Thermocoleostomius sinensis A174: one gene and its partner. The protein of the gene in region 1 binds, or shares a complex with, the protein of each later gene. Links are inferred from orthologs where the notes say so. Each region holds a gene or a part of one and is shown on either strand. Other genes may lie near its edges.

Region 1 (9,329 bases):
GCGGGCCCTGCGCTGTGCACCTTTTCAGCTTTTGCTATTTCGCACGATGCGCCACCAAAGTGTAGAACTGAGAACGATCGCTGGCAAAATGGGGTTGCAAGTTGGCTACACCACGCGAGCGATGTCAGAGTTGGCAGTAGAAAATGAGCTTCTGTGGTTGATTCAAGTCGGATTATTGCGGCGAGAGGTAGATGGGCAAGGCATTACCAGCAGTTTTCGTTTAACTCCATTAGGGCATCAGCTTGTCGAAAAATGGCAGCAATCGGATATACCGCCAGCTTCACGGCGCGATCGGCTGGTCAACGCTCTCAATCGTTGGCTACGATTGCCAAGCTGGTTGCAATAACAGCCGTGAATGTAGCAAGTGAAGAATAAGCTCGATCGCAATGAACAAGCTGTTGAAGAAGTCGTGAAGAAGTACTGAAGTTGAGAAGTCAAGTTGCAATACATTTTCCACCGAAGTGGTTTCAACCGCAGGGATTTCATAGATCTGGCAATTCTAAGTGTGAGTGTCATAGAGCGTATGGTTCTGGGAGGTTCTAAATGAAAGCCATCATGGTCGTGGGCACGATGTCCCATGTGGGAAAGTCCCTCTTAACCACTGCGCTCTGTCGAATTTTGAGCCGGCGGGGCTGGCGAGTGGCTCCATTTAAAGGGCAAAATATGGCGCTGAATTCCTATGTCACCGCCACTGGAGGAGAAATTGGCCATGCCCAAGCGATTCAAGCCTGGGCTGCCGGCATTGCCCCCCGGGTTGAAATGAATCCGATTCTGCTGAAACCTCAGGGTGACTCTACGTCGCAGGTCATTATCAAAGGGCGCGTGGCGGGGCGAGCAGGAGCTTCTGAGTATTACGAACAATTCTTTGAAACAGGCTGGCAGGCGATCGAAGAGTCATTGCAACGACTGAACGAAGAGTTTGATTTGTTGGTCTGCGAAGGGGCAGGTAGTCCGGCTGAAATCAACCTGAAACACCGGGACTTGACCAATATGCGGGTCGCTCGTTACCTAAATGCCCCCAGCCTGTTAGTGGTTGATATTGAACGAGGCGGTGCCTTCGCGCAAGTTGTGGGCACGCTAGAACTATTGGAACCAGAGGAACGGCAACTGATTCAAGGGGTGGTCATCAACAAATTTCGTGGGCAACGATCGATTCTGCAACCCGGCATTGATTGGCTACAAGACCGCACTGGAATTCCGGTAATTGGGGTGGTTCCCTGGTTAGACCATGCCTTTCCTGCCGAAGATTCCCTGTCGTTGTTCGATCGCCCCCCCCAAAAAAAACAGGGCGATTTGACCATCGCTGTGATTCGCTTGCCCCGCATTTCCAACTTTACAGATTTTGACCCGCTGGAATCGGAACCCACGGTCAATGTTAAATATGTCAGCCTTAAAGAAAGTCTAGGCTACCCAGATGCTGTCATATTACCCGGTTCCAAAACCACGATCGCCGATTTAGTTGCCCTACAGCGCAGCGGCATGGCTGAGGAGATTCAAGACTATGTTGCCGCAGGTGGCACAGTCTTGGGTATTTGCGGTGGGTTTCAAATGATGGGCAAAGTCCTTGCTGATCCAGAAGGCTTGGAGGGGCAAGAGGGGCGCTATAAGGGCTTAGGTCTGGTGCCGCTGAAAACTGTCATTACGCCGCAAAAGGTGGCACGGCAGCGACTGGTTACGTCAAACTATCCCCAAGTTGGATTGCCCGTTGGTGGCTATGAAATTCACCAAGGACGTAGCCATATTGTCTTTAATGAAGGCGACGGTGAACCGATCTATAAACCACTGTTTGAAGATACGAATCTGGGCGTTGTAGATATCACTCAATCAATTTGGGGTACCTATTTACACGGTATTTTTGACAATGGCCCGTGGCGACGAGCTTGGCTAAACCGCTTGCGACAACAGCGTGGGTTGAAGTCGCTGCCGACAGGAATTTCCAATTATCGAGAACAGCGGGAAGCGTTATTAAATACGTTAGCCGATGAAATGGTGAAACATTTAGACTTAAACCAGATTCTGCAATCGCTGGATAAGCAACCGGCTAGGTAAGTACAACATTATGAGTATCGAGGTTCGTTTCCTACCAGACGACGTGATCATCGAGGCAGAAATTGGGGAGCCACTCTTACAAGTGGCCGATCGAGCAGGACTTTCGATTCCGACAGGCTGTTTGATTGGCTTTTGTCACGCCTGTGAAGTGGAACTTGACGATGGGGAAATTATTTGTGCCTGCATTAGCACAGTTCCTCCTGGGCAACCCAAATTCACGGTTAATTTATATGTCGATCCCACGTGGTAGCGATTCTGATGCAGCCAAGGTGCATCAAGCGGCGATCGCCCTAGGCAGTAATATTGGGGATTCCCATACCATTGTGCAATCGGCCTTGCAACGGCTGGATGAAACTCCGGGGATTGCCCTCAACGCCTGCTCGCCCGTTTATCAAACTGTGGCCATTGGTCCACCACAGCCAGATATTCTCAACGCCTGTGCCCTACTCTCAACTACGCTTGATCCACCCACCCTAATGACGGCAATGCTTGCGATTGAAGCTAGCTTTGGCCGGATACGCCGAGAGCGCTGGGGGCCGCGATCGCTCGATCTAGATTTGTTATTATTTGATGACCTGATTTTGAAGCAACCTGGTCTCACTATTCCTCATCCAAGCATGACTCAGCGGGCATTTGTGCTGGTTCCGCTTTTGGATATTGCTCCCGATTGGGTTGACCCTGTTTCAGGGCAAACGATCGCAATGCTTGCCCACCAGGTAGACTGGTCAGGAGTCAAACTCTATTCGTTAGAAAACGAATGAAACCGTCTGGCAACGCAATCCTTCATCTTTCTCAACTATGCCATTTGGACCTGAACCCCCCCAACTGATTAAACAAAAACTGCTTTACCGTGGTCGAAAGTTCAACTATGAAGTGATTCGATTGCGCTTGCCCAATGGAGCCGAGGGAGATTGGGAATGTGTTCGACATCCAGGAGGAGCCTTGGCGATTCCTGTTACCCCAGATGGCAAACTAGTATTAGTGCGACAATATCGCTTTGCTGCCCAGGGACGTCTACTCGAATTTCCCGCCGGCACTGTAGAACCGAATGAAGATCCGGCTACTACGATCAAACGAGAGATTGAAGAAGAAACGGGCTATCGGGCACATCAGTGGCGATCGCTTGGGAAGTTTTTCTTGGCTCCTGGCTATTCCGATGAAATCATCTATGCATTCTTAGCCGAAGACTTAGAGCAGCTAGAAACACCACCCGGACAAGATGAAGACGAAGATATTGAAGTGGTACTGATGACCCCCCAAGCACTAGAACAAGCAATCTTGCAGGGCGAGCCGATTGATGCAAAATCGATCTCTAGTTTTATGCTGGCCCGTCCATTTTTGAACTTGGAAATTTAAACAAAAACTAAATGTGGGTGTAAATAGACTAGATAGAAACTACATATAGGTGCAAACGAACGTGACATTGTTATCCAGTCCTAGAAATTCGGTTTAGAATAAGGGCATAGAACAAGCGATCTACTTAGAAGATTGAGCTAGCCATGAGTCTCTTCCGTCGTCTACGAGATGCCCTGGGGCTAAACGAGGAATACGAAGAATACTATTACGAAGAGGACCCACCCTCTGAGGAGGTGTATCTGGATGACCCGCCACCTCGCCGTCGGGCTTCGTCGGGTAATGTCATTGGGCTACCAGGATTGATGATGGAAGTTGTGTTAATGCAGCCGCGATCATTTGAAGAAATTCCAGAGGCCGTAACGGCGCTGCGAGAGCGCAAAGCCGTGATTCTTAACTTAAATTATATTGAAATTGAACAGGCGCAACGATGTGCAGATTATGTCGCTGGGGGTGCGTTTGCAATTGATGGTCATCAACGGCAAATTGATGAGAACGTGTTTCTATTCACGCCAAATTTTGTGCAAATTAGCCAACATCAGTCTCCAGAGCCAGAACTCCCACCATCTCCGCCCCCCTTTGAAATGCCCCCTTCACCTTGGGAGATGTCCCCGCGTCCCCAGCCCCAGCGAGAGTTTGATGCGCGGTTTTGACGGTTTCAATCAGAGCCATGCTGAATGTGGCCCCCAACTAAGTGAACGGATTCAGGAACTGGATGCAGACACTATCGGGAAACGGGTTCAGCGTGGTCGTCTGGAACCGAAACTACTGGGAATCCTTGGCGCGATCGAATTTCTAGATATAACAACAGCGCATTGACATCGGCTGGATTGACGCCGCCAATGCGAGCCGCCTGACCCACCGTGAGCGGTTTGACCTTTGCCAGTTTCTCACGAGATTCTTTTGAGAGGGTATCGATCGCCATATAGTCCAAATCGGCTGGCAACAGACGGTTTGCTTGGCGGGCAATTTGATCGATTTGGTTTTGCTGCCGTTGTAAATAGCCCGCATACTTAATATCAATTTCTGCGCCTTCTCGCTCTTCGCGGGACAGATCAGTATTACCCAACCCGTAGCGATCGAGATTGACATAGTGAAACCCAGGACGACGCAATAAATCTGCCAACGTCACAGATCCTTTGATTGCTTGTTGCGTATCAGCGACAATTTGCTGCCCTAGTGCATCATGCTCTTTAACGCGAGTGATATGTAGCCGTTCCTTTTCAGCGGCAATGTTAGCTTGCTTCTGTTGAAACAACAGCCAACGCCGATCGTCGATCAATCCAATTTCACGGCCCATAGGCGTCAACCGTTGATCGGCATTGTCCGATCGTAACAGCAAGCGATATTCCGATCGGGAGGTCAACATGCGATAGGGTTCACGCAAATCTTTGGTGCAGAGATCGTCAATGAGTGTACCGATGTAGCTTTGCTCACGCGGAAACACTAACATCTCTTGTCCTTGCACAAACCGCACGGCATTAATGCCAGCCACAAGCCCTTGCGCGGCCGCTTCTTCATAGCCTGTTGTCCCGTTCACTTGCCCTGCACAAAATAATCCCTCTACCTTCTTCGTCATTAATGTGGGATAACACTGGGTAGCAGGCAGGTAATCATATTCCACTGCATAGGCAGGACGCAGCATAATGCACTTTTCCATGCCGGGCAGGGTGCGCAACATCTGTAACTGCAAGGTTTCTGGCAGTCCGGTGGAAAATCCCTGGATATAGAGTTCAGGAATATCGCGACCTTCTGGCTCAATGAAAATCTGGTGCGATTCCTTGTCAGCAAACCGCACAATTTTGTCTTCAATACTAGGGCAATAGCGCGGGCCTTTGGCATCAACCCAGCCGCCATACACTGGCGATAAGTGCAAATTCTCGCGGATCAAACGATGGGTTTCAGCAGTAGTGCGAGTTAGATAACAACACAGTTGCTCTCGCTCAACCCATACGTCCGGATCAAAGCTGAACCAGCGTACATCCGGATCACCGGGTTGCCGTTCCATTTGGCTGTAATCGACCGATCGCTTGTCTACCCGGGCAGGGGTTCCAGTTTTCAAGCGTCCTGTTTCAAATCCTAATCGGTTCAGGGTGTCGGTTAGCCCAACCGCCGCGAATTCTCCAGCGCGTCCAGCTTCCATTGACTTGTTGCCCACCCAGATGCGCCCGCCCAAAAATGTGCCAGTGGTCAAAATTACCGCTTTGCAAGCAAACGCGACGCCAAAGTAGGTTTGCACCCCAATCACGTCATCATTTTTACCCAGAATCAAATCCGTGGCCATGCTTTCGCGCACAGTTAGGTTCGCTTGATTCTCAACGATCTGCTTCATGATGGCAGCGTATTCCCGCTTATCGGTTTGCGCCCGTAAGGCCCAAACTGCTGGCCCGCGTGAAATGTTGAGAACCCGCTTTTGTAGATACGTGCGATCGGCCATTTTGCCAATTTCACCGCCCAAGGCATCCACCTCATGGGTCAGTTGGGATTTTGCTGGGCCACCCACGGCTGGGTTGCACGGTTGCCAGGCAATTTTGTCTAGATTCAGCGTTAACATCAATGTCTTGCAGCCCAACCGAGCCGCTGCTAGGGCTGCCTCGCAACCAGAATGTCCTGCTCCCACGACGACCACATCAAATTCGTCTTGGAAGTCAACTCGGTTGTCAGATTGAGAATTAGGCATAGTCATAGCAGCAGGCGATCGCAAGGGGTTCAGTCTTCTATTTTAATCGCATTGCCCCTTTGACCGTGATTGCTTTGCGGACAGATCAGCTAGCTCGTTGACTGCTGACCAGTCTCACCTAAATATCACTTCGTCCCTTCAAAGTCCATAGCGTATCTCCCTGAACAAGAGATACGCTCCTGAACCTTATCTTGAACCTTATCTACAGTTGTGTACAGTTTGTATCAGCTTGATCTATGCCTTGACTAGGCTTCTAGCCAAAGTTCGCGCACACCGTTCTCAGGTAACCAACCAGCAATTTCTTGAATTCGCTCTTCAGAGAGTTCATCTTTGGTGGCTGCGAAAACGGCTCTTACGGCTCGCTTGCGATCGGCGTCTTCATTTTCAAACCCACGTTCTAATCCACCTTCATTAGCAACCCGGAAGAAGAAGCGATCGGAATCAATCTTAAAAATCCCTGGACCTTGCCATGGTGGACGAACCCGGCTCAGCAAACCAACGATCGGGTTTGTATCTTTCCATAACTCTGCAACTTCCATTTGCAATGCCTTTTCTTTGGTCTGCATCGCTTCTTCGTGCAGTTCCGATTCAACTCGATCTGCCGTTTCTGTGGTCATTAAGTCGCGCATCACTCGAAACACCACTTCGGTAAAGTCCCTAGCATCATAGGGGTCTGCAAAGCCTCCTTGCACCATGACTTTTTCCAGAAACGATCGATGTTCATCCGCAATCACTGTCCTGGAATCTTCAACCTCCGTTGGATCAATTTCTGGTAGACTTTTATTTTTAATTTCATCCGGCATAGGTCTCTCCTAGGTCTTCCACATCACTACACTCACGTTGCTCTGGCAATGTCTACAATCTTTGCCAGTGAATTGCTCAGCCGTGATACGCTGTAAATAACATTGCCTTAAATGCTTGGTTTCAGCATGATCCCCTAGTCTGAGATCTGCGGAAATGATTCTAACCAAAAGTTAGACCCACATGGGATTGATGTCTAGCAGAATTGCCAAGCTCATAACTTGCTTGCATAACTTGCTCAAGGTGACACGCGAGTTTATGCAGAATACGTTAGAATTTTGGTTCCTATCTTGTCTTTCATCTTCAGTCGCGATGCGTTCAGAGCTATCTTCAACGGGGCAACCGCCTACACTCCGTCCGTATCAGCTTAAGTTGGTCAAAGACCTCTATATCAAGTTAGGACAAGGACACCGTCGCATCGCCATCATTGCCGGAACAGGAGCTGGAAAAACAATCATCGCCGGAAAGATTTGTGCCGATCTGGTTGCACGTGGAATGCAACTCATGTTCCTGGTGCATTTGGATGTGCTGGTGGGGCAAACCTATCGCAAGATGCAAGCCTTTGGGCTGCGCTGTGGGTTTATTAAAGCCGGATGGCAAGAAGATCCAACCGCTCCGATTCAAATTGCTAGTATTCAAACGATGGCACAACGGGACTGGTGGCGCAGTTGGCCTGCTAAAGTGATTTTGTTTGACGAGGGACACACGACGGTTTTTAGCCAAATTGGTCAAACGCTCATCTACGAAACGCATCCTCGATCGATTCACTTGGCCCTGACTGCCACGCCCTACCGCTTAGGACGCGAGCAATTAGGGGACCACATGCAAACGTTTGTTGCCTCTCCAGTGCCCTGGCAGTTGCAGCGTATGGGCTATTTAGCTCCAATGAAATACTTCGGTGTTGATAAAGATGGGCAAGTAGATTTATCAGATGTACGAACGATCGCCGGAGATTTTGACGAACGCGATCTCAAAAATGCTTGCGATCGACCGGAACTGGTACAGCGCATTGTTGAGGAATATCAGCGTCTCGTGTCTGGAAAACGAGCGATCGCCTTTTGCATTGATGTTGAACATGCTCGACATGTAGCCGATGCCTTTAATGCGATTGGCATTGCTGCGGATGTGGTGGATGGCAGTACCCCCATTAAAGAACGACAAAAGTTATACAAAGCGCTGGCTACCAATCAATTACAAGTTTTAACTTCGTGTAATGTTATCAGCATTGGGTTTGATGAACCCAGTGTTGAAGTAGGAATGCTGTTGCGACCTACTCAATCACGCGCGTTGCACCAACAGCAAATTGGTCGAGTGATGCGAATTTCACCCGATACGGGAAAGCAATATGGAATTATTTTAGATCAAGCGGGAAACTTGCAGCGACTGGGGTTTCCAGAAGATATTAAATCCTACTATTTGCCAACCAAGCGCGAGCCGGGTAGCAACGAAGTGTCTCCCGCCAAGCAATGTCCGCACTGCAACCGCTTGGTGTGGGGTTTTATAATGCAGTGCCCCGAGTGTGGCTATTGCTGGCCCAGCGAGCCACAAGTCTGTGCTGAGGAACTGGTTGAAGTGCTGAGTGAACATCAGCAACAGTTGCCGATGATTGAGTTTTACCGGGCACAACGCCGCAAGATGTTTCGCGATGGCGAGTCGCTCAATTGGATTAAGCACAAGTTTTACGAAAAGTTTGGTCGCCTACCAGACCCATCTTGGTGTCAGGGTGCGATCTTTGGGGATAATCCGTCGATCGACGATAAGGTGTCCTATCGGACTTACCTGATGGCCCAAGCTCAGCGGCAAGGCAAGTCTATTTCCTGGGTAATCGATGAGTTTCAGCAGGAATTTGGACTGGATGAATGGCAATCGCTATTCTAAAGAAATTCTGAAACCCCGTTGACTGTCAGATCTGATCTTGCTTTCGTTCCATAACGATCGATTACATTGCCTAGAAACTTGTCCCGAAACTAACACGATCGTCTATAGTCAATCAGTGATGGCAAAATCTAGATGGCAAAATCTAGATGGCAAAATCTAGGCGATCGGCTGTGACTGTGATGTGGAAAAAGAAACCAACCTTATTGCTAACGGTAGGAACAGCATTGGCGCTGATGGCAGGTGGGGCAACGGCTTGGTGGCTGCTGCAACGCACGCCGCTTTCAGAACTGCCTACGGGGGCAGATGCCTTGCCACAAGAGACAGCCATGAGTCTTTCGTTTACCAGTGACGAGGGGCAATGGCGGCGGCTGCGGCAGTATGGCACGACCGATTCTCAAGCCTCGTTTGATCGGGGGCTAGCAACTTGGCGCGATCGCTTGTTTACGGCTAACGGCATTGATTATCAGCGCGATATTCGTCCTTGGGTTGGCGAAGAGATCACAGTGGCGTTTTTGCCCCCCCCAACAATGGACGAGGATGCTAGCAACAAGGTGGTTCGTCCCTACCG
Region 2 (9,314 bases), 430 kb from region 1 along the record:
TGAATATTCACCCGATCGTCGATCGTCAGCAGGGTCTCTGTCAGAGGAGCGTAGAGTCGGTCAATCTCTTGTTCAATCCGCTGCTGTCCTTCTTGGCGAAAGCGTTCGGAAGGTGTGGTGATGCCGAAATTACCAAAGGCCGCCTGAGCTTGTGCTGCGGTGTTGAACCCCCATAGAGAGGTAGCTGCGATCGATGCAAGGACTACAACGGTTCCTTGTGAGAGACGCTGAGTTGAACAATTACACCATCGTAGATGCGTTAACCTGCAATCAATCAACGGTGATGGATGTAGCGGGTTGTTTGTCATACCTAAAAATCCTGTGGGGGTGGATGGCTCGAACCTACTTCCACCCTAACTAGTTTCTCTGGAATTGAGATGACCCACTTGGGTACTAAATCCTATGGCATGACGAACAACACACGAGCAACACACGGACAACATGATATGAGGATGGCTTGTGATGCGGACTCTGCCCGATCGAGTGGAGAAACTGTGGCGTATCCTCTCCTTTCCTGTGCTGGTTCAGCTATCGCCACACTCTTGAAGCTCAATTGATTCCATTAGATTTATTGATAAATAGAAGCGCTATTTATAAGCCTTGCTGAATTAAGCTAAGAATTGTTGCAGTTAAGTTCAAGGAGCGCCCCATGCAGAATATGCAGAAACTGATGAAGCCCTCTTCCCTAGAGCGATCGGATTGGATTCAACGCGATCGCATCGTTCGTGCCCTTGAAACGGTTCAAGATTTAATCATCATCTCGCTGTGCATTGGGCTGTTTAGCTTCATGGTGATCCAGATGCGAGAAATGTTTCTCTCGCTGTTGCCCCCATTAGATTTTCCGGCGGTAACGGCTGATATTCTGTTTCTGCTGATTTTGGTGGAACTGTTTCGGCTACTGATCATTTATTTGCAAGAGCAGCGTATTTCCATTGGTGTAGCGGTTGAGGTATCGATCGTTTCTATTTTGCGGGAAGTCATTGTGCGAGGCGTGCTGGAAGCACCCGCGAATCAGATTCTCTCAGCTTGCGCTTTTCTGCTAGTGTTGGGAGTATTGCTAGTGATTCGAGTGTGGTTGCCACCAACCTTTGAAGGCATTGATCCAGAACATATTGTATCGATGAAGCGTTTGAAAGAGCTGGCTGAATTGAATGCATCGGAATTAGCCACAAGAAACGGTTCGGCCAGTAATATGACTGGATTAAACAACCATGCTCTAGGTCATTCAGTACCCGCTCGTGAGAGCAAAACTAGTTAGAACATGTGAAGCAAACCTTGATGCAGGTGGGAGCGTAGAGGATTCATGGCTGAAACGAGACTGACCGAAGCAAAAATGGCTGAAACTCGACCTCGCGATGTGCAAACAGCCGAAATTGGTGCGAATACGTTGGTGTTGCGATCGCGCACGTGGGATCGGCTGAAGTTTGAAGTGGAGTATGCGCGGCAAAAGGGAACTACGGCTAATTCCTACCTAATTCAAGCTGACAAAACCGCGTTGATTGATCCACCCGGCGAATCCTTTACCAACGTATTTATTGAGGAACTGGCCCATCACGTCTATTTACAGAAAATTGACTATGTGATCTTGGGTCATGCCAATCCTAATCGCTTTGCTACATTGAAGGCACTGTTGGGCATTGAGGTGGCTCCTCAAATTACCTTTGTCTGTGCCAGAGCCGCAGAGGTGGCTTTGCGATCGGCCTTTCCAGAACAAACACTGCGCATTGTGTTGGCCAACAGCGAAGAGACGATCGATCTGGGACAGGGGCATCAGTTGCAGTTCATTCCTACACCCACCCCGCGCCATCCTGATGGACTTTGCACCTATGACCCAGCCACGCGCATTCTCTATACAGATAAGCTGTTTGGCGCACACCTCTGTGATGATGCAGTGTTGGATGAAAACTGGCGCAGACTGGATGACGATCGGCGCTATTACTTTGACTGTTTGCATGCGAGCCAAGCCAAACAGGTAGAAGCAGCGCTCGATCGACTAGCACCTTTCTCGGATAAAGCTAAGCTCTATGCGGTTGGACATGGGCCACTGGTGCGCTACAGCGTTAGCCGCTTAACGTTTGATTATCGCTATTGGTGCGAACATCAGCAGGCGCAGGAACTCAATGTGGCACTGTTGTATACCTCCGCCTATGGCAACACAGCCACGATGGGCCGGGCGATCGCCAAGGGGTTAATCGAGTCAGGGGCATCGGTGCAAACCATTAACTGTGAATTTGCCGATCCGGCAGAAATCACTGCCAGCTTGGAACAATGCGATGGCTTTATCATTGGTTCTCCCACCTTGGGCGGCCATGCTCCATCGCAAATTCAAACGGCGCTAGGAATTGCCTTATCTACGGCAGCCAAAACTAAATTAGCTGGGGTGTTTGGTTCCTATGGCTGGAGCGGTGAAGCGATCGATTTGTTGCAAAATAAGCTGCAAGATGCGGGCTATCAATTTGGCTTTGAACCTATTCGCGTCAAATTTAAACCCACAGACGACACCTTGCAGGAGTGCGAAACAGCCGGAGCCGAGTTTGTACAGGCGCTGAAGAAAGTGCGAAAAGTGCGCACAGTTCGTCAACCTGCGGTGGAAACCCAGTCCGATCGCACTGCACAAGCCGTAGGACGCATTGCTGGGTCGCTGTGTGTGGTGACAACTCGCGAAGGTGAGCAGCATCGAGGATTTTTAACCTCTTGGGTTTCACAAGCAACCTTCAACCCACCCGGCCTAACGATCGCCATTTCCACTGACCAAAGTCAATCTCTGCCACAGTCTGGGGCCGCGTTTGTATTGAATATTTTGAAAGAAGGGCGTAACCTGCGACGGCATTTTCTCAAACCTGCGTCTGGCGCCGATCGTTTTGGCGACTTAATGACGCATCCGGCTCAGAATGGTTGCTTGATTTTAGATGAAGCCCTAGCCTATTTAGAATGTACGGTTCAGGATCGGATGGAGTGTGGTGATCATTGGCTGCTGTATGCCACGGTGGATAATGGCAAAGTCTTAGAGGCGATCGGCGTGACGGCGGTACAACATCGCAAGTCAGGGATGCAATATTAATTTTATTCCGACTCACGGACTCGCAAGGTTAACATTCCATTCACTGGATAGGGAAAAAATCTGTGGCGTTCATACCAGGCGTTGAACTGGTTGCCCTTAAGTGGACTCGATTGATCCCACCACTCATCAGCATACAGCACGATCGGCAGCTTGGCGTCTGAATGCAGCAATGCACACAGTGCTTCCAGCCATAATGACCCGTAGCCCCGACCACGAAACGCTGAAAAAATTTGCAGGGTTTCAATCCAGTGGCACTGCCCTTGGTACTGCTGCACTGCGATCGGATCAACGCTGAGCTTGGCTGCGTCTGAGCCAGCTAGATTCGCTCGAATTAAGCTAGAGGGTTGACATTTAGCTTCACCAATGAGTTCACTGTCTCGTTTCAGTATGTATTCAAAAAAAACCTCACTCGAAGTAGCTATTCGATCGATCTGCCAGTGATAAGACTGGTATACAAATTTGCCGCCTGCGATCGTGAGATGACTAAAGTCTATCGCTAACACAAGCCACTCCAACGCCACTTCCTTCAAGGTTGAACTGAGTTTTTTAGTTCGTCAATCGAGTTCGATCGAGTTAATCTGCACTCTGCTTTAAGTTGTGTGCAGGTAAGAACTAAACGGAGAGGGTGGGATTCGAACCCACGGTCCTCATCGGACACTCGATTTCAAGTCGAGCGCATTCGACCACTCTGCCACCTCTCCAAGGTGTTTCAGCCAAGGAATGTGCCTTGTAGGGAAATCTCAACACAAACCTCAAGTTAAGATTTTAGCCTAAATCTGACGTAACGGGTGCTCGATCGACTATTTCTCCTAATTGACGGACAAACTTCGATTCCCCTCACCCTCAATCTCTCACCCTTTGGGAGAGCGACTTTCGATCCGGCTCTCCTTCCCCTTTTGTGGGAGCAGGGACTGGGGGATGGGGGGGCGAAATACAAGAGCAAATATGGCCGGGTTAATAGTTTTTGTGCTAGGGACGACCCTCGATCGCCCCTATTTTTCCTACCGCACCAACACCGTCATGTACTTGCCTGTGGCAAACGGAGCCGGAACGATCGGCGTAAACTGCACTCGGTCAGTGGCAATCCGTTTGACATAAAACTCATTCATCAAATGTGTCACCTGCTCACGATTACCGATAATCCAAACCTGTGCTCGCTCAGTCTCCTGAACGCGCAATTCACTATTCCATTCTCCAGTCATGGTTGTATTCCTCTTCGTTTCCTTGCTGATGTTTTCTATTGGGTTAAGAATGGCCCAAGGCATGGGGGTCACCCAACCATGCATCAGCAAGGTGTGCCGATCGCAGACACCTGGTCTACAATCAACACAGCCTAGCCTCCTGCGGTCAACAGGAAGTTAGGTTAGCTGGTTAGGGTTGCGGCCAAACTTCCCTAATCAGCGCCAGTACCTTGAGCCGTTCAGCCGTTCCTCTCGTCTGCCGAAAGAACCAGCATCGCCATAGCATAAACCAACTCGATTGCACTGCACAAGCGTATCGGGCAATTTTTTGTCAGGATTTGGTGATGATGAAGGAGGAGGTGAGTGTTTTACCATGGCGTTGCTGCCAACTTTGCCTGGCTCCGCTAGACTTCTGGAAGATGCATACTCAGAGTAGTGCTGGACAAGATCTCACAAGATCTCTTGATGAGTGCTACCCACAAAAGAACCGTTCAGTTTCCCCATGCCTAAACCCGTGATTCAAGGAGAAACAATCGCCGCCATTGCTACGGCTATTGTGCCCCAGCAAGGCAGTGTGGGCATTGTGCGCATGTCAGGCGCAGAGGCAATGGCAATTGCTCGATCGCTATTCCACGCACCCGGACAGCAAGTTTGGGAAAGTCATCGGGTGTTGTATGGCTATGTGCGCCATCCTCAAACGCAGCAAGTGATTGATGAAGCATTGATGTTGCTGATGGCGTCGCCGCGATCGTATACCCGCGAAGATGTAGTGGAATTTCACTGTCATGGTGGCATCATGGCGGTGCAGCAAGTGTTGCAAGTCTGTCTGGGACAGGGGGCAAGATTGGCGCAACCTGGAGAGTTTACGCTGCGGGCGTTTCTAAATGGACGGTTAGACTTGACTCAGGCTGAAAGTATTGCTGATTTGGTGGGGGCACAGTCACCACAGGCGGCTCAGTTTGCCCTGGCAGGACTGCAAGGCAAGTTGGCTCATCCAATTCGGCAACTGCGATCAACCTGTCTTGATATTTTGGCGGAGGTGGAAGCTCGGATTGATTTTGAAGATGATTTGCCACCGCTGAATGAGGACGAAATCAAGGCACAGTTGATGCAGGTTTTACATGAGGTAGAGCAAATTCTAGCGACGGCCGATCGCGGAGAACTATTGCGCACCGGGTTGAAAGTGGCGATTGTCGGTCGTCCTAATGTGGGTAAGTCCAGTTTGCTGAATGCTTGGAGCCGCAGCGATCGGGCTATTGTCACGGATTTGCCAGGAACCACTCGGGATGTGGTGGAATCGCAACTGGTAGTTGGCGGCATTCCGATTCAGGTGCTTGATACGGCTGGAATTCGGGAAGCGGCCGATCGCGTTGAGCAAATTGGGGTGGAACGATCACGACAAGTGGCTCAAGCGGCTGATCTAGTGCTATTAACGATCGATGCTACTGCTGGATGGACAGAGGCTGATCAGGATATTTATGAACAGATCAGTCATCGCCCTTTCGTTTTGGTAATGAACAAAATTGACCTGGTGACGAGTGATCACACCCTCAGCGAAGCATTGCCGTTTACCAACGACACAATCCCGATCGTGCGCACCGCTGCTGCTCAGCATCGTGGTATTGATGAGTTGGAACAAGCAATTTTGACGATCGCTCAAGCGGGGAACTTCCAAGCCGCCAATCTGGATTTCGCCATCAATCAACGTCAAGCAGCGGCTCTAATCTCCGCCAAATCTGCCTTGGAGCAAGTACAACAAACGATCGCGGATCAACTGCCCCTTGACTTTTGGACAATCGATTTGCGTAGTGCGATTCAAACGTTGGGAGAAATCACTGGAGACGAGATTACAGAATCTGTATTGGATCAAATCTTTAGCCGATTTTGCATTGGCAAGTAGACGTATCTATTCTATTGATGGGTTTATTTTTGTGCTGAGTGGTTGCCTCAATCGGCAATAGCAATCAAAAAAGGTTCACGGGTGATTCCATGAACCTTAACTGTCCGCAGGATTGGTTTTAGAGACTACGCTGAAACCGACCCTTTCCCTTTATAAAGGGGAGCCGCAAGCGGTGAGGTGAATGCAATGCAGCCTGATAACGAACGGGGATTAGCAGAATTAGTATCTACGAGAAAAACTATCTCTGCGATTGCCACCGCCTAATGAACCTCGGTTCTCGCGGGGCTTCGCTTTATTGACCTTGAGATCGCGCCCCATCCATTCTGCTCCATCTAACGCATCAATAGCAGACTGCTCTTCCGCTTCTGTGCTCATTTCCACAAAACCGAACCCGCGCATTCGCCCGGTCTCGCGATCGGTTGGCAGTTGCACTCGCCTAACTGCACCATACTCGGCAAAGACAGCCGTTACATCTGCTTCGCTAACCTGATAGGACAGGTTTCCAATATAAATCGACATGAACTAATCTCCAAAACGGAAAAATGTGTAGAGAGTGAGATTTCGGAGAGAAGCCTGCCAATACCAAACGTATAAAACCTTTAATATTTGAAACAAACGCTATAACCGATTACCTTTTCTCAGATACCATCCTAGCACTCGATCGAGAAAATGGGTGAATCTGTAGAATTGTTTAGAATTGTTCGAGATGGAATGAGTCCATCGTGCCCGCTCTCTTCAAATATCTGCTGTCTACCGTTAGGAAGGGTTTTGGTTCAGAAAAACCATTGCGTGCGATGGCTAGCAAAAGTTTAAAAAACTACCACACTGAATGAAGAAACGCTCAGCGGTTACATTTTTGTGTTGCGCTGCAATACGCACACTGCAATACATTTATAATGGTTGCCGACGCCTCTCTAATTACAAAAACTTAGAGGGTGTTTGAGAAGCCAGGAAGGTCGTAAAAAAGCTCACTCAGTGTAGGCTGCGAATAGCAAATATCTACAGCCCTGAGTGAGTCAGATGAGTAAAGCATATCCCAGTAACCTAACCCGCGCCCAATATGAGGTTTTGAGTGAATTAATTCCAGCAGCAAAGCCAGGTGGTCGTCCTCGCAGCGTTGACCTGTGGGAGGTGCTCAATGCCATGCTCTATGTTCTGGTTGAAGGCTGTCGTTGGCGTTCTTTACCTGGTGATTTCCCAGCCTGGCAGACGGTGTACACGTACTTCCGCAACTGGCGATTGGACGGCACCTGGATTTCCATTCATGACCAGTTGCACCAGTGGGTTCGCATCGATGCGCAACGCTATCCTAGTCCATCAGAAGCGATCATCGATAGCCAAAGCATCAAGAGTGCAGCAGGAGTTCATCAACAAGTTGGCTTTGATGGAGGCAAGCTGATTACAGGACGCAAACGATTTTTAACGGTGGATACGTTAGGACTGGTTTTGCGGGTGTTTGTGAGTGCGGCAAACCTGGGGGAACGCGAAGGGGGCAAACGTGTCCTCAAACGAGTCAAACGGATGAAGAAAAAGGTTTCACGCTTAATCACCATTTGGGTAGACGGCGGGTTCGATGGCGCCCCTTTTCTGATGTGGGTGATGGATGTTTGTCGTTGGATTGTGCAAGTTGTACTGCGACCTGAGCAAACCAAAGGCTTTAGCTTGCTCAAAAAGAGGTGGGTGGTAGAACGAACTTTTGGTTGGCTAATGGGATGCAGACGGTTGGTCAGAGACTATGAATTATTACCAGAGACATCAGAAACCTTGATCTACCTTGCCATGATTCGGATTATGGTGAGGCGGTTGGCATAAATTTGACACCTCAAATCTTTTCAAACACCCTCTTACCGTTAATTTTATAAAATCTTTAATTAAATAATAACTAAGCAAAAAGAGTTTCAGGGATACCGTACTCTTCGATGGGAATGATGATTTAAACCACTGATTCGAAAGAAATCTGCTGTAAATTGTTAATTTCAGCCGAAGTTAATCTTGCCCAGAATTTATGTCATCCTCGTCATCCACTGGTTTATTAGCAGACATTCTAGAACAAATATTTGCCGCTTCGCCTGATCTCGTATTTATTCAAGATCCAACTGGGCGCTTTACCTACGTGAATGCAGCGAGCGCTGAAGCATTCAATATTGAACGATTTCATCTGTTAGGTAAAATGTGGGAAGATTTGAATCTCTCGCAGGAACACAAAATGGCCTTAATAGCTCGATCGCAGGTGACGCTTGAAACTGGTCAGGGGTGTTATGGCGAACTAAAAATTCCAACGGCGCATTCATTCAAAGAATATGAGTATACATTGAGTTTGGTTCGCCAAAGCGATTTGGGAGTCAATCTAATCCTACTGATTGCTAGAGACGCTAGTGCTCGGAATCACGCAGAGCGATCGTTAAAAGCATCTGAAGAAAAATATCGGTATTTGTTTGAATCAGCTACGGATTTTATTTTCATTGTTGACGTTGTAACCTATCAAATCTTAGATGCCAATTGGAATGCAGCTAGACAGCTTGGATATACGCGATCGGAACTATTGCAACTATCAATTTGCGATATTGAAATGCCGATGTCGGCAAAACGCCGTGCTGCCATTCTGCAACAATTAGAGAACAATGGCAGTTTTATGTTTGAGCATGTCTATCGACGTAAAAATGGAGATGAAATTCCTGTTGAAATTAGTACTCAAATCATTGAATATAACAATCGCCTAGTCTTTCAAAGCTTTGTTCGAGACATCACAGAACGAAAAAAGAAAGAAGCAGAAATTCAAGCACTGAATGCCGATTTAGAACGACGAGTGGTAGCTCGAACGGCTGAATTGAATCAGGTTTGCCAAGAGCTAGCAACCGCTAATGCTGAAATGAACGCGCTCTTTGCAGCGATGAACGATTTGATTATTATCTACGATCGGCAGGGACGTCACCTGAAAACGTTGGCCGTAAATGAGCGCATTTTGGTGCGTCCGGTTAAAGAGAAAGTGAATAAAACTCTACACGAACTGTTTGCTCCAGAAATTGCCGATCAAATGTTGGGCTATATCCACGCCGCCCTAGACAGCCAACAGCCTGTGCGGGCCGAATATCCCCTGATGATTAACGATCAAGAATGTTGGTCAGATGCTAGCATCTCCCCGATCGATGAGAATTCGGTGATCTGGGCTATC

What was found.
Region 2: the proteins of mnmG (region 1) and mnmE are in contact, whole or in part, in a solved structure (PDB 9HIP), measured with the Escherichia coli proteins. The link is inferred for Thermocoleostomius sinensis A174 from one-to-one orthologs.

What each region holds. Positions count from the first base shown.
Region 1 is NZ_CP113797.1:4,566,191-4,575,519, reverse strand. The notes cover bases 3,608-6,488. They hold mnmG (tRNA uridine-5-carboxymethylaminomethyl(34) synthesis enzyme MnmG), read right to left. Parts: upstream 6,089-6,488; coding sequence 4,127-6,088; downstream 3,608-4,126. Other genes in these bases: OXH18_RS19715 (DUF2267 domain-containing protein), read right to left, coding at 6,328-6,488; OXH18_RS19725 (cell division protein SepF), read left to right, coding at 3,608-4,055. Also shown: OXH18_RS19750 (Npun_F0494 family protein), read left to right, coding at 1-346; cobyric acid synthase CobQ, read left to right, coding at 544-2,049; OXH18_RS19740 (2Fe-2S iron-sulfur cluster-binding protein), read left to right, coding at 2,060-2,299; folK (2-amino-4-hydroxy-6-hydroxymethyldihydropteridine diphosphokinase), read left to right, coding at 2,280-2,810; OXH18_RS19730 (NUDIX hydrolase), read left to right, coding at 2,848-3,405; more of OXH18_RS19725, read left to right, coding at 3,549-3,607; more of OXH18_RS19715, read right to left, coding at 6,489-6,885; OXH18_RS19710 (DEAD/DEAH box helicase family protein), read left to right, coding at 7,196-8,761; OXH18_RS19705 (DUF3352 domain-containing protein), read left to right, coding at 8,908-9,329. UniProt on the Escherichia coli protein: NAD-binding protein involved in the addition of a carboxymethylaminomethyl (cmnm) group at the wobble position (U34) of certain tRNAs, forming tRNA-cmnm(5)s(2)U34.
Region 2 is NZ_CP113797.1:4,141,052-4,150,365, reverse strand. The notes cover bases 4,078-6,943. They hold mnmE (tRNA uridine-5-carboxymethylaminomethyl(34) synthesis GTPase MnmE), read left to right. Parts: upstream 4,078-4,744; coding sequence 4,745-6,142; downstream 6,143-6,943. Other genes in these bases: OXH18_RS17950 (RNA recognition motif domain-containing protein), read right to left, coding at 6,362-6,661; OXH18_RS17960 (hypothetical protein), read right to left, coding at 4,078-4,263. Also shown: OXH18_RS17985 (hypothetical protein), read right to left, coding at 1-308; OXH18_RS17980 (phosphate-starvation-inducible PsiE family protein), read left to right, coding at 659-1,258; OXH18_RS17975 (diflavin flavoprotein), read left to right, coding at 1,334-3,061; OXH18_RS17970 (hypothetical protein), read right to left, coding at 3,064-3,564; more of OXH18_RS17960, read right to left, coding at 4,063-4,077; OXH18_RS17945 (IS5 family transposase), read left to right, coding at 7,163-7,954; OXH18_RS17940 (PAS domain-containing protein), read left to right, coding at 8,148-9,314. UniProt on the Escherichia coli protein: Exhibits a very high intrinsic GTPase hydrolysis rate. Involved in the addition of a carboxymethylaminomethyl (cmnm) group at the wobble position (U34) of certain tRNAs, forming tRNA-cmnm(5)s(2)U34.